2 regions of the Streptomyces sp. NPDC003035 genome follow, and region 2 is predicted to be linked to the other one. Evidence: riboswitches for the same ligand, from Rfam matches in the RefSeq annotation. Region 2 holds a riboswitch; the other holds the start of a gene.

Evidence for each region. Region 2 has a riboswitch for S-adenosylmethionine ahead of ACFYV5_RS26675 (aminotransferase class V-fold PLP-dependent enzyme). Riboswitches for the same ligand answer to the same signal wherever they lie in the genome.
Region 1: it holds a riboswitch for S-adenosylmethionine, as region 2 does, so the genes downstream of both, thrC (threonine synthase) here and ACFYV5_RS26675 (aminotransferase class V-fold PLP-dependent enzyme) in region 2, are expected to answer to the same signal.

The regions. Positions count from the first base shown of each region.
Region 1 is NZ_JBIAPJ010000005.1:514,250-521,802, reverse strand. It holds gene ACFYV5_RS19175 (hypothetical protein) at 1-442, opposite strand, end outside; gene ACFYV5_RS19170 (glucosyl-3-phosphoglycerate synthase) at 499-1,452, opposite strand; SAM riboswitch class I at 1,574-1,729, shown strand; gene thrC (threonine synthase) at 1,747-3,054, shown strand; gene ACFYV5_RS19160 (MoaD/ThiS family protein) at 3,084-3,362, shown strand; gene ACFYV5_RS19155 (cold-shock protein) at 3,766-3,969, shown strand; gene groL (chaperonin GroEL) at 4,350-5,978, shown strand; gene ACFYV5_RS19145 (SRPBCC family protein) at 6,100-6,567, shown strand; gene ACFYV5_RS19140 (GNAT family N-acetyltransferase) at 6,570-7,142, shown strand; gene ACFYV5_RS19135 (hypothetical protein) at 7,209-7,553, shown strand, end outside.
Region 2 is NZ_JBIAPJ010000008.1:418,788-426,340, forward strand. It holds gene ACFYV5_RS26670 (glycerate kinase) at 1-354, shown strand, start outside; gene ACFYV5_RS26675 (aminotransferase class V-fold PLP-dependent enzyme) at 365-1,768, opposite strand; SAM riboswitch class IV at 1,953-2,069, opposite strand; gene trpD (anthranilate phosphoribosyltransferase) at 2,167-3,231, opposite strand; gene ACFYV5_RS26685 (cytochrome bc complex cytochrome b subunit) at 3,362-4,987, opposite strand; gene ACFYV5_RS26690 (Rieske 2Fe-2S domain-containing protein) at 4,984-6,036, opposite strand; gene ACFYV5_RS26695 (cytochrome c) at 6,033-6,842, opposite strand; gene ACFYV5_RS26700 (heme-copper oxidase subunit III) at 6,914-7,534, opposite strand.

The sequences.
Region 1 (7,553 bases), on a different contig from region 2:
CGGGGGAGGGCGCCACATCGGGCCCGGAGATGTCGCAGCGTCTGAGCTGGGCGCCGCTCGGCCCCTTGTACGTGCCGTCGTTGCCGCCCCAGAAGAGCCGGGCGTACGCGACCTCGGCGCCCGCCGGGATCTTCACGTAACCGGTGCTCGATCCGTAGCCGTGGGCCATGGAGCCGGTGTTGACGCGCTCCATGGCGAAGGTGTTGTTGTTGTCGCCGCCCTGGCCCGCGGCGGCGACCGCGCAGCGAGCGGCCAGGTCGGCGGGGAACGTGGGGCAGGCCATGACCGTGTTGCCGATGGTGGTGAAGTCGCCGTACAGGGACGCGTCGTACCGCTTGCCGAAGGGCTCCACCACATCCGCCGCGGCCGGACCGGCCGCGGCGAGGGACAGCGTGCCGAGTGCGCCGGCGGCGAGACCGAGCGCCGCCAGGAAGGTAGTCATTCGATAGGTGAACCACATAAAACGGAAATTTAGGCAAGAAGCGCCATTCCGCGGCGTTACGCCACGCGCCGGTGCGCGTACTCCGTGATCTCGACCATCGGCGGCCGCTCCTCGGTGTCCACCGCGTACGTCCGGGGCGCGAAGCCCCTGCCGCCGTCCTTCTCGTCCCGCTCGAACTGCGTCAGCCGCGGCCGCACCAGATGCCCGCGGGACAGCCGCAGCTGCGCCGTGCGGTAGATCGCCGCCGCCATCCGGCCGAGCGCCTGACCGTCCTGATGGCGGTGCTTGCGGACGCCGACGTCGACCTGGGCGAGGGCGTCGAGACCGACCGTGTGCAGCGCGTCGACGAGGAGGCCCAGCTCCACTCCGTAACCGACGGGGAACGGCAGCCGCTCGAGCAGCGAGCGCCGCGCCGCGTACTCGCCGCCCAGCGGCTGCACGAAACCGGCCAGCTGCGGCCAGTGCAGATTGAGCAGCGGCCGGGCCACCAGCTCCGTCACCCGACCCCCCTGACCTGGGGTGTCGCCGAGCGGGCGGTCGTACATCGCCTTCACGAAGTCGACGTCCGGGTCGGTGAGGAGAGGGCCGACGATGCCGGTGACGAAGTCCGCGGAGAAGTCCCGCAGATCCGCGTCGACGAAGCAGACGATGTCACCGTCGGTCACCATCAGTGACCGCCACAGCACCTCGCCCTTGCCGGGCACGGCCGGTATCCGCGGAAGGATCTCGTCCCGCGCCACCACCCGCGCCCCGGCCGCCGCCGCGACCTCGGCCGTACGGTCGGTGGAACCGGAGTCGATCACCACGAGCTCGTCGACCAGCGGGACCGCCTCGGACATCAGCTCGCGGCGGATCACGGAGACGATGTCGCCGACCGTCGCCTCCTCGTCGAGCGCGGGCAGCACCACGCTGACCGTCGTCCCCCGCTTGGCGGCCAGCAGCCGCTCCACCGGACGGTCTGCCACGGACCAGGACCGCCGGGCCAGCCAGCGCTCCACCTCATCCAGCAACGTGATCTCCATCTCGCGGTTCGGACGACCATCTCGCCCGCCCATGCCTTCGGTTACAGTCTTGAACAACGCGGACGCCCGATGCATGTCGGGGTACCGCCCGCGTTCCACAACCGAATACCGCTCATCCAGAGGGGCAGAGGGAAACGGCCCGTTGAAGCCCCGGCAACCCTCCAGTCGGTCTCGTCCGCAGTCGTCGCACTGCGCAGCGAGGCTCCCGGCTAGGGAAGGTGCCAAATCCGTCTCATGGCGACGTTCGTCATGGGAAAGATGAGGAGAAAGGGCCTCGCCTCCATGGCTGTACAGACTGTTTCCACCACCGAAACCCCCGCCGAGACGGTCAAGACCGTTGATCTCGGTCCCGCTTCCGGGCTTTCCTGCCGGGAATGCGGCGAGGTTTTCGCCCTCGGCCCCATCTTCGCCTGCGAGCTGTGTTTCGGCCCGCTCGAAGTCGCGTACGACCTCCCCACCGGTGACCCCGAGGCGCTGCGCAAGCAGATCGAGGCCGGCCCCGCCAACATCTGGCGCTACGCCCCGCTGCTGCCCGTCCCCGCCGACGTCGCCGAGAAGCCGAACCTGAACCCGGGCTGGACCAAGCTCGTCCAGGCCGACAACCTCGCCCGCGAGCTGGGCGTCGAGCCGGGCAAGCTCTTCGTCAAGGACGACTCCGGCAACCCGACGCACTCCTTCAAGGACCGCGTCGTCGCCCAGGCCCTGGAGGCCGCCCGCGCCTTCGGCTTCACCACGCTCTCCTGCTCCTCCACCGGCAACCTGGCCGGCGCCGTCGGCGCCGCGGCCGCCCGCGCCGGCTTCCGCTCCTGCGTGTTCATCCCGCACGACCTGGAGCAGGGCAAGGTCGTCATGGCCGCCGTCTACGGCGGCGAGCTCGTCGGCATCGAGGGCAACTACGACGACGTCAACCGCTTCTGCTCGGAGCTCATCGGCGACCCGCTGGGCGAGGGCTGGGGCTTCGTCAACGTCAACCTGCGCCCGTACTATGGCGAGGGCTCGAAGACGCTCGCGTACGAGATCTGCGAGCAGCTCGGCTGGGTCATCCCCGATCAGTTGGTCATCCCGATCGCCTCCGGCTCGCAGCTCACCAAGATCGACAAGGGTCTGCAGGAGCTCATCAAGCTGGGCCTCGTCGAGGACAAGCCGTACAAGATCTTCGGCGCCCAGGCTGAGGGCTGCTCCCCGGTGTCGGCGGCCTTCAAGGCCGGCCACGACGTCGTACGGCCCCAGAAGCCGAACACCATCGCCAAGTCCCTGGCGATCGGCAACCCGGCCGACGGCCCGTACGTCCTGGACATCGCGCGCCGTACGGGCGGTGCGGTGGAGGACGTGAACGACGAGCAGGTCGTCGAGGCGATCAAGATCCTGGCCCGTACCGAGGGCATCTTCGCCGAGACGGCGGGCGGCGTGACGGTCGGCGTGACGAAGAAGCTGGTCGAGGCCGGTCTCATCGACCCGAGCCTGACCACGGTCGTGCTCAACACCGGCGACGGCCTCAAGACCCTGGACGCGGTGGCCGAGACCTCCCAGGCGACCGCCACCATCCGCCCGAGCCTCGACGCGTTCCGCGACGCCGGCCTGGCCCACTGACCACCCTCGTCACGGAAGGCAGCACCACCATGAGCGTCAAGGTCCGCATCCCCACCATCCTCCGTACCTACACGGGCGGCCAGGCCGAGGTCGTCGCCGAGGGCGCGACCCTCTCCCAGGTCATCGCCGACCTGGAGAAGAACCACACGGGCATCGCGGCCCGCGTCCTGGACGACCAGGGCAAGCTGCGCCGCTTCGTGAACGTGTACGTCAACGACGACGACGTCCGTTTTGAGCAGGGCCTGGAGACGGCGACGCCGGACGGCGCCGGCGTCTCGATCATTCCCGCCGTCGCCGGCGGCTGCTGAGCCCTCGCATGACCCGCCGTAACCGAATTGCCCCCTCCGCTCGGGAAGCGGAGGGGGCAATTCTGCATGGTTGAACGCGGTAGAGTTGGGGAAGCCCCCCGGCTTCCCTTCGCTGCTCATGCCAGGCGCATATGAGAATGCGTCCGTGCGCGACAAGATGCAGCCAAAGTGTTCGAGTGTTGTGTACCTTCTGCGCACTTTGCCGGGCCCGACTTGCCCCGGAATTCAGTGAATTCTCCTGAATTCTCCTTTACGCCGCGCCCAGAATTCTCGCCCGATTGCCCTGTTGCAGAGGGCAGTTGGGCAGATACATTCAGCCGCGGTCGACGCGTTCCGGCGCAGGGTCTGACCCGGGTCCGCGAAGTGCGGTCCCGCGCAAGGGCCAGTAATAGGGGAGTTAGGCATGGCTCAGGGCACCGTCAAGTGGTTCAACGCGGAGAAGGGCTACGGCTTCATCGCGGTCGACGGTGGTGCGGATGTATTCGTCCACTACAGCGCGATCCAGATGGACGGTTACCGCACCCTTGAAGAGGGTCAGCGGGTCGAGTTCGAGATCTCGCAGGGCCAGAAGGGTCCGCAGGCGGACATGGTCAAGCTCGCCGTCTGAGCACGGCGCGATCGGCCACCACGTACGCACTCACGCGTTCTCATCGCCGAGGGGTCCGCATCCTGACCAGGATGCGGACCCCTCGTGCGTTCGCCGACGGCTTCGCCGGAGGGCGCCCGATCTCCGAGAGGCGCTTGCCCCCGCCCGTCGCCCGACCACCACCCCTCATCGACGTCCCTTCGGGACGGCCTTGCACTCTCCCGGGTCGAGTGCTAATCATTGGCGTTAGCACTCTGAAGGTGAGAGTGCTTACGAGGATCGGGCAGACGAGGCCCGCGGCCAGGTGGGGCAAGGAACCATCGGGCACGCAGGCCGTCCGTCGCGGGCGTCGGTTCGGTCCTGGAGCGTTATCCACCCCATGTCCGGGAGGACCACTTCACATGGCCAAGATCATCGCGTTCGACGAGGAGGCACGGCGCGGTCTCGAGCGCGGGATGAACCAGCTCGCCGACGCCGTCAAGGTCACCCTTGGCCCCAAGGGCCGGAACGTCGTCCTCGAGAAGAAGTGGGGCGCCCCCACGATCACCAACGATGGTGTGTCCATCGCCAAGGAGATCGAGCTCGAGGACCCGTACGAGAAGATCGGCGCCGAGCTGGTCAAGGAAGTCGCCAAGAAGACGGACGACGTCGCCGGTGACGGTACGACCACCGCGACCGTCCTCGCCCAGGCGCTCGTCCGCGAGGGCCTGCGCAACGTGGCGGCCGGCGCCAACCCGATGGCCCTCAAGCGCGGCATCGAGAAGGCCGTCGAGGCCGTCTCGGGCGCCCTGCTCGAGCAGGCCAAGGATGTCGAGACCAAGGAGCAGATCGCTTCCACGGCCTCCATCTCCGCCGCCGACACCCAGATCGGCGAGCTCATCGCCGAGGCGATGGACAAGGTCGGCAAGGAAGGCGTCATCACCGTCGAGGAGTCCCAGACCTTCGGTCTGGAGCTGGAGCTCACCGAGGGTATGCGCTTCGACAAGGGCTACATCTCGGCGTACTTCGCCACCGACATGGAGCGTATGGAGGCGTCCCTGGACGACCCGTACATCCTGATCGTCAACTCCAAGATCTCCTCCGTGAAGGACCTGCTCCCGCTCCTGGAGAAGGTCATGCAGTCGGGCAAGCCGCTGCTGATCATCGCCGAGGACGTCGAGGGCGAGGCCCTGTCGACCCTGGTCGTCAACAAGATCCGCGGCACCTTCAAGTCCGTCGCGGTCAAGGCCCCGGGCTTCGGCGACCGCCGCAAGGCCATGCTGAACGACATCGCCATCCTCACGGGCGGCACGGTCATCTCCGAGGAGGTCGGTCTCAAGCTCGAGAACGCCGGCCTGGACCTGCTGGGCCGCGCCCGCAAGGTCGTCATCACCAAGGACGAGACCACGATCGTCGACGGCTCCGGTGAGAGCGACCAGGTCGCCGGTCGCGTCAACCAGATCCGCGCCGAGATCGAGAACTCGGACAGCGACTACGACCGCGAGAAGCTGCAGGAGCGCCTGGCGAAGCTCGCCGGCGGTGTTGCGGTCATCAAGGCCGGTGCCGCCACCGAGGTCGAGCTCAAGGAGCGCAAGCACCGCATCGAGGACGCCGTTCGCAACGCGAAGGCGGCCGTCGAGGAGGGCATCGTCGCCGGTGGTGGCGTGGCCCTGCTGCAGGCCTCCTCGGTCTTCGAGAAGCTCGAGCTCGACCTGACGGGCGACGAGGCCACCGGTGCCAACATCGTCAAGCTGGCGCTCGAGGCCCCGCTGAAGCAGATCGCGATCAACGCCGGCCTCGAGGGCGGCGTCGTGGCGGAGAAGGTCCGCAACCTGCCCGTCGGCCACGGCCTGAACGCCGCGACCAACGAGTACGTGGACCTCATCGCCGAGGGCATCATCGACCCGGCGAAGGTGACGCGTTCCGCCCTGCAGAACGCGGCCTCCATCGCCGCGCTGTTCCTGACCACCGAGGCCGTCATCGCCGACAAGCCGGAGAAGGCGTCCGCGCCGGCCGGCGGCGGCATGCCGGGCGGTGACATGGACTTCTGATCCTCCCGGATCGGTAGTTCATCGCTGTACGCGACCGAGGGCGGCACCCCTGTTGGGGGTGCCGCCCTCGGGCGTTCGGGGTGATGCTGGTGGGAGGACCCCCACGGCGGGAGAGCGGACCATGATCACGCTGCTGACGACACCGACCGACCGCGAGCTGGTCATCACCCGGACCTTCGACGCCCCGCCCGCCCGCGTGTGGGAGGCGTGGACGAAGCCCGAGCACGTCCGCCAGTGGTACGGGGTCGCCGCCCTGCCCACGGTGGTCTGCGAGATCGACCTGCGCGTCGGCGGCGCGTGGCGCTGGGGACAGAAGGCGCCCGACGGCCGGGAGATCGTCTTCTCGGGGACGTACGAGGAGATCGTGCCGGGCGAGCGGCTGGTCTACACGGAGACCTTCGAGCTGATGCCGGGCCCGCCGGTCCACGTGACCCTCACCTTCGACGACACCCCGGACGGCGGCACGGCCCTCACCAGCACCTCGCTGTGGCCGTCGACGGAGATCCGCGACCAGGCGCTGGCGACCGGAATGGAGGATGGGGTGAAGGAGGAGTACGACCGGCTGGCCGAGTACCTCCGCACGATGTGAGCTTGATCGTTCCCCGGCTGACGGCCGGGTCCTTCGCCGTGCGCCGGTGGGAGCGCGCCGACCTGCCCCTCGTGGAGGAGGCGTCGTCGGACCCGTACATCCCGCTGATCACCACCGTGCCGCCGGTGTACTCCGAGTCGGAGGGCGAGGCGTTCGTCCGGCGCCAGTGGGCCCGCTCGGAGACCGCCGCCGGCTATCCCTTCGTCATCGTCCGCCGCCGTGACGAGCGGCCCGTCGGCATGATCGGCCTCTGGCTCCGCGACCTGCCCGAGGGCCGTGCGACCCTCGGCTACTGGATCGCCCCGTCCTGCCGCGGCGAGGGCGCGGCCGGGGCGGCGCTCACGGCCGTGAGCGACTGGGCGCTGGGCGAACTGGGCATCCCTCGCCTCCAGTTGCTGGTCGAACCCTGGAACGAGGCCTCGGCCCGTACGGCGGAGCGGGCGGGGTTCGTACGGGAGGGGCTGCTGCGGTCCTGGCAGGAAGTGGGCGGGGAGCGGCGGGACATGGTGATGTACGGGCGGGTGGCGATGCCGACGGGGCCCGGGCTTGGGGATCCGGTGACCGGGGAACGCTGAAGAGAGGCCGAGGGGAGGCCGAGGCCGAGGGGAAGCCGAGCGGAGCCGGATCGCGGGGGTGGGCCGATGAGTCGCCGGAAACTGCCGTACCTCGATTACGTGGGGAAGACGTTCCCCACCCAGGAAGCGGACGAGCCGGTCGAGCCGCGCGACGGCACGATCCGCGTGCACGAGCACGTCTTCCGCCGGTCGCTCGACGGGAAGCAGGCCCCTTCCGTCTTCCTCGTGCGGACCCCGGGGCCCGTGGACGGCTCGCGGGGCCTCGTCCCCTGCACGCCGGAGGCGAGCCGTCGCTGGGCGCGGGCCGCCGTCGCCTACATCACCGCCGTGGACGAGGTCACCGACGCACTGTGGGCAGCCCGCCGACGTGCCGCGTCCGTCCCCCGGTGGAGGACCTTCGCCGCGCGCCGC
Region 2 (7,553 bases):
CTGCTGCCCCGCTTCGAGGTACTGCTCGACCGGATCGACCTGGACGCCCGGCTGGCCCGCGCGGACCTCGTCATCACCGCCGAGGGCGCCCTGGACGGGCAGACCGTCCGGGGCAAGATCCCCGCCGAGGTCGCCCGCCGGGCCAAGGCCCACGGCGTCCCGGTCCTCGCGCTGGCCGGCACGCTGGGACACGGCGTCCACCACGTCAGAGCGGTGGGGGTGGACGCCTACGGTTCGATCCTGCCCGCGCCGATGGCCCTGCCCGAGGCGCTCGACCGGGGCGCCGAGTTCCTCGCCGACGCGGCCGAGCGGGCCCTGCGGATGGTCCTGGTGGGGACGAGGCTGGCGGCCTGAGCGGTACGACTCAGCCGCGGTCCGGGACGCAACGGCCGTCCTCGGTACGGTACTTCCACTGCGCGCCGTCCCGGACGAGCTCCTTCACGGCCCGTACGAAACGCTCCACGTGCTCGTCCGGCGTACCGGCGCCGAAGCTGACGCGGATCGCGTTGAGCGACTTCTCGCCGGGCGCGGCCTCCGGGGCCCCGCACTCGCCCTGGGTCTGCGGGTCGCTGCCCAGCAGGGTGCGGACCAGCGGGTGGGCGCAGAAGAGACCGTCGCGGACACCGATGCCGTACTCGGCGGAGAGCGCGGCAGCGAAGTGGGAGCTGTTCCAGCCCTCGACGACGAAGGAGATGACACCGACGCGGGGAGCGTCGTCGCCAAAGAGCGAGAGCACCTTCACCTCGGGGACCTCGGCGAGGCCCTCCCGGACGGTGGCGATCAGGTGCTGCTCACGGGCGACGAGGGTGTCGAAGCCGGCCTCGGTGAGCGCCTTGCAGGCGGAGGCGATGGCGTAGACGCCGATGACGTTCGGCGAACCGGCCTCGTGGCGGGCGGCGGTGGTGTGCCACTCCACGTCGACTCCCCCGTCGGTGCGGCGGGCGACCTTCTTGGACGCGCCGCCACCGGCGAGGTACGGCTCGGCGTCCTGAAGCCAGTCGGCGCGCCCCGCGAGGACGCCCGAGCCGAACGGGGCGTACAGCTTGTGCCCGGAGAAGGCGACCCAGTCCACGTCCAGCTCCTGGACGGAGACGGGGTGGTGGGGCGCGAGCTGGGCGGCGTCGAGGACGATCCGGGCACCGTGGGCGTGCGCGGCGGCGGCCAGCTCCTTCACCGGCCACAGCTCCCCGGTGACGTTGGACGCGCCGGTCACGCAGACGAGTGCGGGGCCGTACGGGTCGCGGTCGGCGAGGGCGCGCTCCAGGGTCTCGACGGCCTGAACCGGGGTGCGGGGCGCGTTCAGGTACGTCACCCGCGCGTCCTGCCAGGGCAGCAGCGAGGCGTGGTGCTCGGTCTCGAAGACGAAGACCTGGCAGTCGTCGGGGAGCGCGGCGGCGAGCAGGTTGAGCGAGTCGGTGGTGGAGCGGGTGAAGACGATCTGGTCGCCGGGGCGGCAGTCGAGGAACTCGGCGACCGTGGCGCGGCTGTTCTCGAAGAGGTCGGTGGAGAGCTGCGACAGGTACCCGGCACCGCGGTGGACGCTGCCGTAGTACGGGGCGTAGGCGGCGACGTCGTCCCACACCCGCTGCAGGGCCGGCGCGCTGGCGGCGTAGTCGAGCGCGGCGTAGGTGACCTCGCCGCCGGTGACGAGCGGAACGGTGACATCCCGCCCGAGAACGGGCAGCGGGGCGCCGCAGCAGGGGTCGCCGGACTCGGCCTCGGAAGCAATAGCGGCGGTGGCGGTGGCGGCGTTCGGGTACGCGGACATGGCGGTATCTCCTGGCATGACTGGGCAGCGAAGGGCCCGCAGGGCAGCGCGAAGTGGGGTGCCTCGTACGGGTGTTGCCTCAACACACGGTGCTCGCGCGGAGGGGGAGACGGGGCCGAAGGCCCTATCGCATTCGCTTGCTCACAAGAGGCTCCCTGAGGACCAGGACCCCAAGGTTTCGAGGGGTCCGCGCTTGCCGTAGACCTCGCTGCCTACGGCCTGGTCTTCACCCGGGGCACCCCGCCACGGACGGAGGGTTGCCGGACAGCAAGCCGGGGCTTCGTAGCTGTCACTCATGACCTGGCACAGAAGCTATGCCACGTGATCGCCCCGGCGCAACCCGTGTCCGGATTCCGGAACGTGCCAGGGCCCCGCACACGCGGGGCCCTGGGGCGGAACTACGCGTTGCTGGCCGCGACCCAGCGCTCCAGCGCCTTCCTCGCCGCCCCCGAGTCGATCGACTCCGCCGCCCTCGCGATTCCCTCGCGCAGTTGCTCCACCAGAGTGCCCTCCCCCGGCTCCAGCGCCGTCAGCGCCGCCGCCGAGTTCAGCAGCACCGCGTCCCGTACCGGACCGGTCTCGCCCGCGAGCAGCCGGCGGGCCACGTCGGCGTTGTACGAGGCGTCGGCGCCGCGCAGCGCCTCCACCGGTACGAGCTCGATGCCGACGTCCCGCGGGTCGAATGCCTCCTCGCGCACCGCGCCGTCCCGTACGACCCACACCCGTGAGGTGGCCGTGGTCGTCAGCTCGTCCAGGCCGTCGTCGCCGCGGAAGACGAGCGCCGACGAGCCGCGCTCGGCGAGCACACCGGCCATGATCGGGGCCATCCGGGCGTCGGCGACACCGGTCGCCTGGGCCTTGACCCGGGCCGGGTTGGTGAGCGGACCGAGGAAGTTGAAGACGGTGCGGATGCCCATCTCCTTCCGCGCCATCGCGACATGGCGCAGCGCCGGGTGGAACTTCACGGCGAAGCAGAAGGTGATCCCGGCCTCCTCGGCGACCTCGGCGACCCGCTGCGGGGTCAGCTCCAGGTTGACGCCGAGCTTCTCCAGGACGTCGGAGGCGCCGGAGGCCGAGGACGCGGCCCGGTTGCCGTGCTTGACGACCTTGGCGCCGGTGCCGGCCACCACGATCGCCGACATGGTGGAGATATTGACGGTCTTGGCTCCGTCGCCGCCGGTGCCGACGATGTCGACCGTGGCGCCGGGGACCTCGATCGTCCTGGCGTGCTCGTACATGGTGCGGACGAGGCCGGTGATCTCCTCGACGGTCTCGCCCTTGGCGCGCAGGGCCACGGCGAACGCGGCGATCTGGGCGTCGGTGGCCTCCCCGCTCAGGATCCGGTCCATCGCCCAGGAGGTGTCCTCGGCGCTCTGGTCGCGGCCGGTCAGCAGACCGTCCAGGACGGCCGGCCACGAGCGGCCCGCCGTGGTAGGTCCTCCAGCGGGGGTCACAGCGCTCATGGCAGCTCCTGGGTCATCACCTGACGGTTACAGCGTCCACCCTATCGATCCACGGGGACGGCAAAGAGCCCCGTCCATCGAATGGACGGGGCTCCCGCTGTGGCGACCTTCAGGTCAAGGGATCAGGTGATCAGTGGTGGCCGTGGCCGCTCTGGATCTCCTTGTACTCCTCGACGGTCGGCTTGGCGATCTGGTTGTCCCCGCCGTAGTAGCCCTTGTTGAGCTTGACGCGGAGCTTCTCCATACGGCCGATCTTGCGCTCCACGCCGTTCTCGTCGACCAGCGGGCCGAGCTCGGCCGGCTCGTTCTGCTCGTGGGCCGTGAGCTTGTACCGCTCACCCTGGCTGAGCGGCTGGTGGACCTCGACGAACTCACCGTGCGGCAGGCGCTTGATGATGCCGGACTCGCGTCCGTGCAGCACCTTGTCCTTGTCCCGGCGCTGGAGGCCGAGGCAGATCCGCTTGGTGACGATGAACGCGATGACCGGCCCGAGGAAGAAGAAGATCCGGACGAACCAGGTGATCGAGTTGATCGACAGGTGGAAGTGGGTGGCGAAGATGTCGTTTCCACCACCGATGAGCATGATCATGTACGCGGTGATCCAGGCGACACCGACGCCGGTGCGCGTCGGAGCGTTGCGCGGGCGCTGGGCGATGTGGTGCTCGCGCTTGTCGCCGGTGATCCACGACTCGATGAACGGGTAGAACGCGATCACCGCCAGCATCAGCGGGAAGATCACCAGCGGGATCATCACGCCCAGGACGAGCGTGTGGCCCCAGAGGTTGATCTCCCAGCCCGGCATGACACGGATCAGACCCTCGGCGAAGCCCATGTACCAGTCGGGCTGGGCGCCGGTGGAGACCTGGTCCGGACGGTACGGACCGAGCGCCCAGATCGGGTTGATCGAGGCGATCGCCGAGATGACCGCGATGACACCGAAGACCAGGAAGAAGAAGCCTCCGGCCTTGGCCATGTAGACCGGCAGCAGCGGCATGCCCACGACGTTCTTGTTCGTACGGCCGGGGCCCTCGAACTGCGTGTGCTTGTGGTAGAAGACCAGGATCAGGTGCGCCACCACGAGGCCGAGCATGATGCCGGGCAGCAGGAGCACGTGCGCCGAGTAGAACCGGGCCACGAAGTCGCCGCCGGGGAACTCCCCGCCGAACAGGAACATCGACAGGTACGTGCCGATGACCGGCACGGACAGGATCGCGCCCTGCATGAAGCGGACACCGGTGCCGGAGAGCAGGTCGTCCGGGAGCGAGTAACCGGTGAAGCCGGTGAACATGCCCAGGAAGAACAGCAGGAAGCCGAACAGCCAGTTGATCTCACGCGGCTTGCGGAACGCGCCGGTGAAGAACACGCGCATCATGTGCACGAACATGCCGGCGATGAAGATCAGCGCCGCCCAGTGGTGGATCTGCCGGATGAGCAGACCACCGCGCACGTCGAACGAGATGCGCATGGTCGAGTTGAACGCCTCGGACATCAGCTGTCCCTGCAGCGGGACGTAGCTGCCGTGGTACTCCACCTCGTTCATCGACGGGTGGAAGAACATCGTCAGGTAGACGCCCGTGAGGATGATGATGATGAAGCTGTAGAGGCAGATCTCACCGAGCATGAAGGACCAGTGGTCCGGGAAGATCTTCCGCATGTTGGCCTTGGCCAGGGAGTAGATCCCGAGACGGCCGTCGGCCCAGTCGGCGACCCGCTCACCGGCGGGTGCCTTCTTCTTGGTGTCGGTCACAGTGCTCATCCGCGCTCCCAGAAGGCAGGACCGACGGGCTCGTCGAAGTCGCCGAGCGCCTCGAGGAAGCCCTTGTCGTTCACGCCGATCCGCAGCTGCGGGAGGGCGTGACCGGCCGGGCCGAAGATGACACGGGCGCCGTCGGACAGGTCGAAGGTGGACTGGTGGCACGGGCAAAGCACGTGGTGCGTCTGCTGCTCGTACAGGGAGATCGGGCAACCCACGTGGGTGCAGATCTTCGAGAAGGCGACGATGCCCTCGTGCGACCACTCGAGCTCGCGCTTGTCCTTGATGTCGTCCGGCTGGATGCGGACGATCATCAGGGCGGCCTTGGCGATCTCGGTCTGGAAGTTGTGGTCGTGCTCCGAGAGGCCCTCGGGCATCGCGAAGGTCAGCGAACCGACCGCGACGTCCTCGGGACGCAGCGGCTCGTGCGTGTTCATGTTGATGAGCTGCTTGCCCTTGGCCCACAGCGTGGTCCGGAGCTTCCTCTCGGGCAGCGGGCCCATGTCACGCAGGAGCACGAGACCGGACAGCGGTACGAGCGACAGCGCGCCGAACATCGTGTTGCGGATCAGCTTGCGCCGGCCGAAGCCGGACTCGGCGGCACCGGCCGCGAAGTCCGCCATGACCTTCGCCTTGGTCTCCGGGGAGGCCGCGATCGGGTGACGCTCGTCGGCGATCTCGACGTCGGACATCAGGGTGCGGGCCCAGTGGACCGCGCCCGCGCCGATGAAGAAGAGCGCCGCACCGAGGGTCAGACCCAGGGCGAAGTTGAGCGCGGACACCCGGCCGAAGGGCCAGATGTACACGATCTGGTCGACCGGGAAGATCACGTACGAGGCGATGAAGCCGACGGTGGCCAGCATCGACAGCGTGAACATGAAGGCGACCGCACGCTCGGACCGCTTGGCGGCCCGCTCGTCGATGTCCTGGATACGCGGCTTGTGGGGGGGAAGGCCCGGGTCGGCGAACGGGTCGTCGAGGACCTTCACCGCGCCGTGCGCGGTGTCCTGCTCAGCGGGCAGGTTCTCTTCTGGAATCTCTTGGCTACTCATGACTTCTTGGCCTTAGCGGTGTGGGCCGCGACCCAGACGGCAACTGCGATCAGCCCGCCCAGACCGAAGATCCAGCCGAACAGACCCTCACTGACGGGACCGAGGCCGCCGAGGGAGAGCCCGCCGGGGTTGTTGGTCTTGTCGCTGTTGACGGCCTGGACGTACGCGATGATGTCCTTCTTCTCCTGCTCCGGCATGGTCGTGTCGGGGAAGGAGGGCATGTTCTGCGGGCCGGTCTGCATGGCCTCGTACAGGTGCTTCGGGCTCACGCCTTCGAGGCTGGGGGCGTACTTGCCGTGCGTCAGCGCGCCGCCCTCACCGGTGAAGTTGTGGCACTGGGCGCAGTTGTTACGGAACAGTTCGCCGCCGCGGCCGATGTTGGCGCCTTCGACGCTGTACTGCGACGCCTTCGGCGTGATCGGGCCGGCACCGAGGGAGGCGACGTACGCCGCGAGCTGATCGATCTCAGCCTGCGTGTAGATGTTCTTCTTCTTCGGTACCTGGGCGCCCGGCTGCTGGGCCGGCATGCGGCCCGTGCCGACCTGGAAGTCCACGGACGCCGAGCCGACGCCGACCAGGGACGGGCCGTCAGAGGTGCCCTGACCGCCGGTTCCGTGGCAGCTGGCGCAGCCGACGGAGTAGAGCTTCTGGCCCTCCTCGATGGCGAGGGACTGGGCGGTTTCATCGGCCTTCGCCGTGCCCGCGGGCGCGAACGCGGCGTACAGCCCCCCGGTGGCCGCCAGCGCGAGGAGTAGGACGACGACCGCCGCCAGCGGATGGCGTCGTCGTGCGGAGAGCTTTTTCACGGATTACCCCGGTGTCAGGATCTTCTGCGTCGATGCTTGCTGGATGTCTCGGTTCGCCTGCGGCGACCCGATTACTTGATCATGTAGATCGTGGCGAAGAGGCCGATCCAGACGACATCGACGAAGTGCCAGTAGTAGGACACGACGATGGCGGCGGTTGCCTGCTCGTGAGTGAATCTCTTGGCGGCGTACGTCCGGCCCAGGACCAGCAGGAAGGCGATGAGACCGCCCGTCACGTGCAGGCCGTGGAAGCCGGTGGTCAGGTAGAACACCGAGCCGTACGGGTCCGACGAGAGCGAGAGACCCTCGTGCTTGACCAGCTCGGTGTACTCGAAGACCTGGCCGCCGATGAAGATCGCACCCATCACGAACGTGATGATGAACCACGTCCGGAGCTTCTTCACATCGCCCCGCTCCGCGGCGAAGACGCCGAGCTGGCAGGTGAGGGAGGAGAGCACCAGGATCGTGGTGTTGGTCGCCGAGAACGGGAAGTTCAAGGCATCGGCCTTTTCCGCCCAGAACTCGGCACCCGTCACCGATCGCAGGGTGAAGTACATCGCGAAGAGGGCCGCGAAGAACATCAGCTCGGAACTCAACCAGATGATGGTTCCGACGCTGGTGAGGTTCGGTCGATTGACCGACGGGTGCGCGTGCCCGGTTTCTACTGTCGTTACTGTCGCCACGACCGACATTATGTCGGTCGCTTATCCC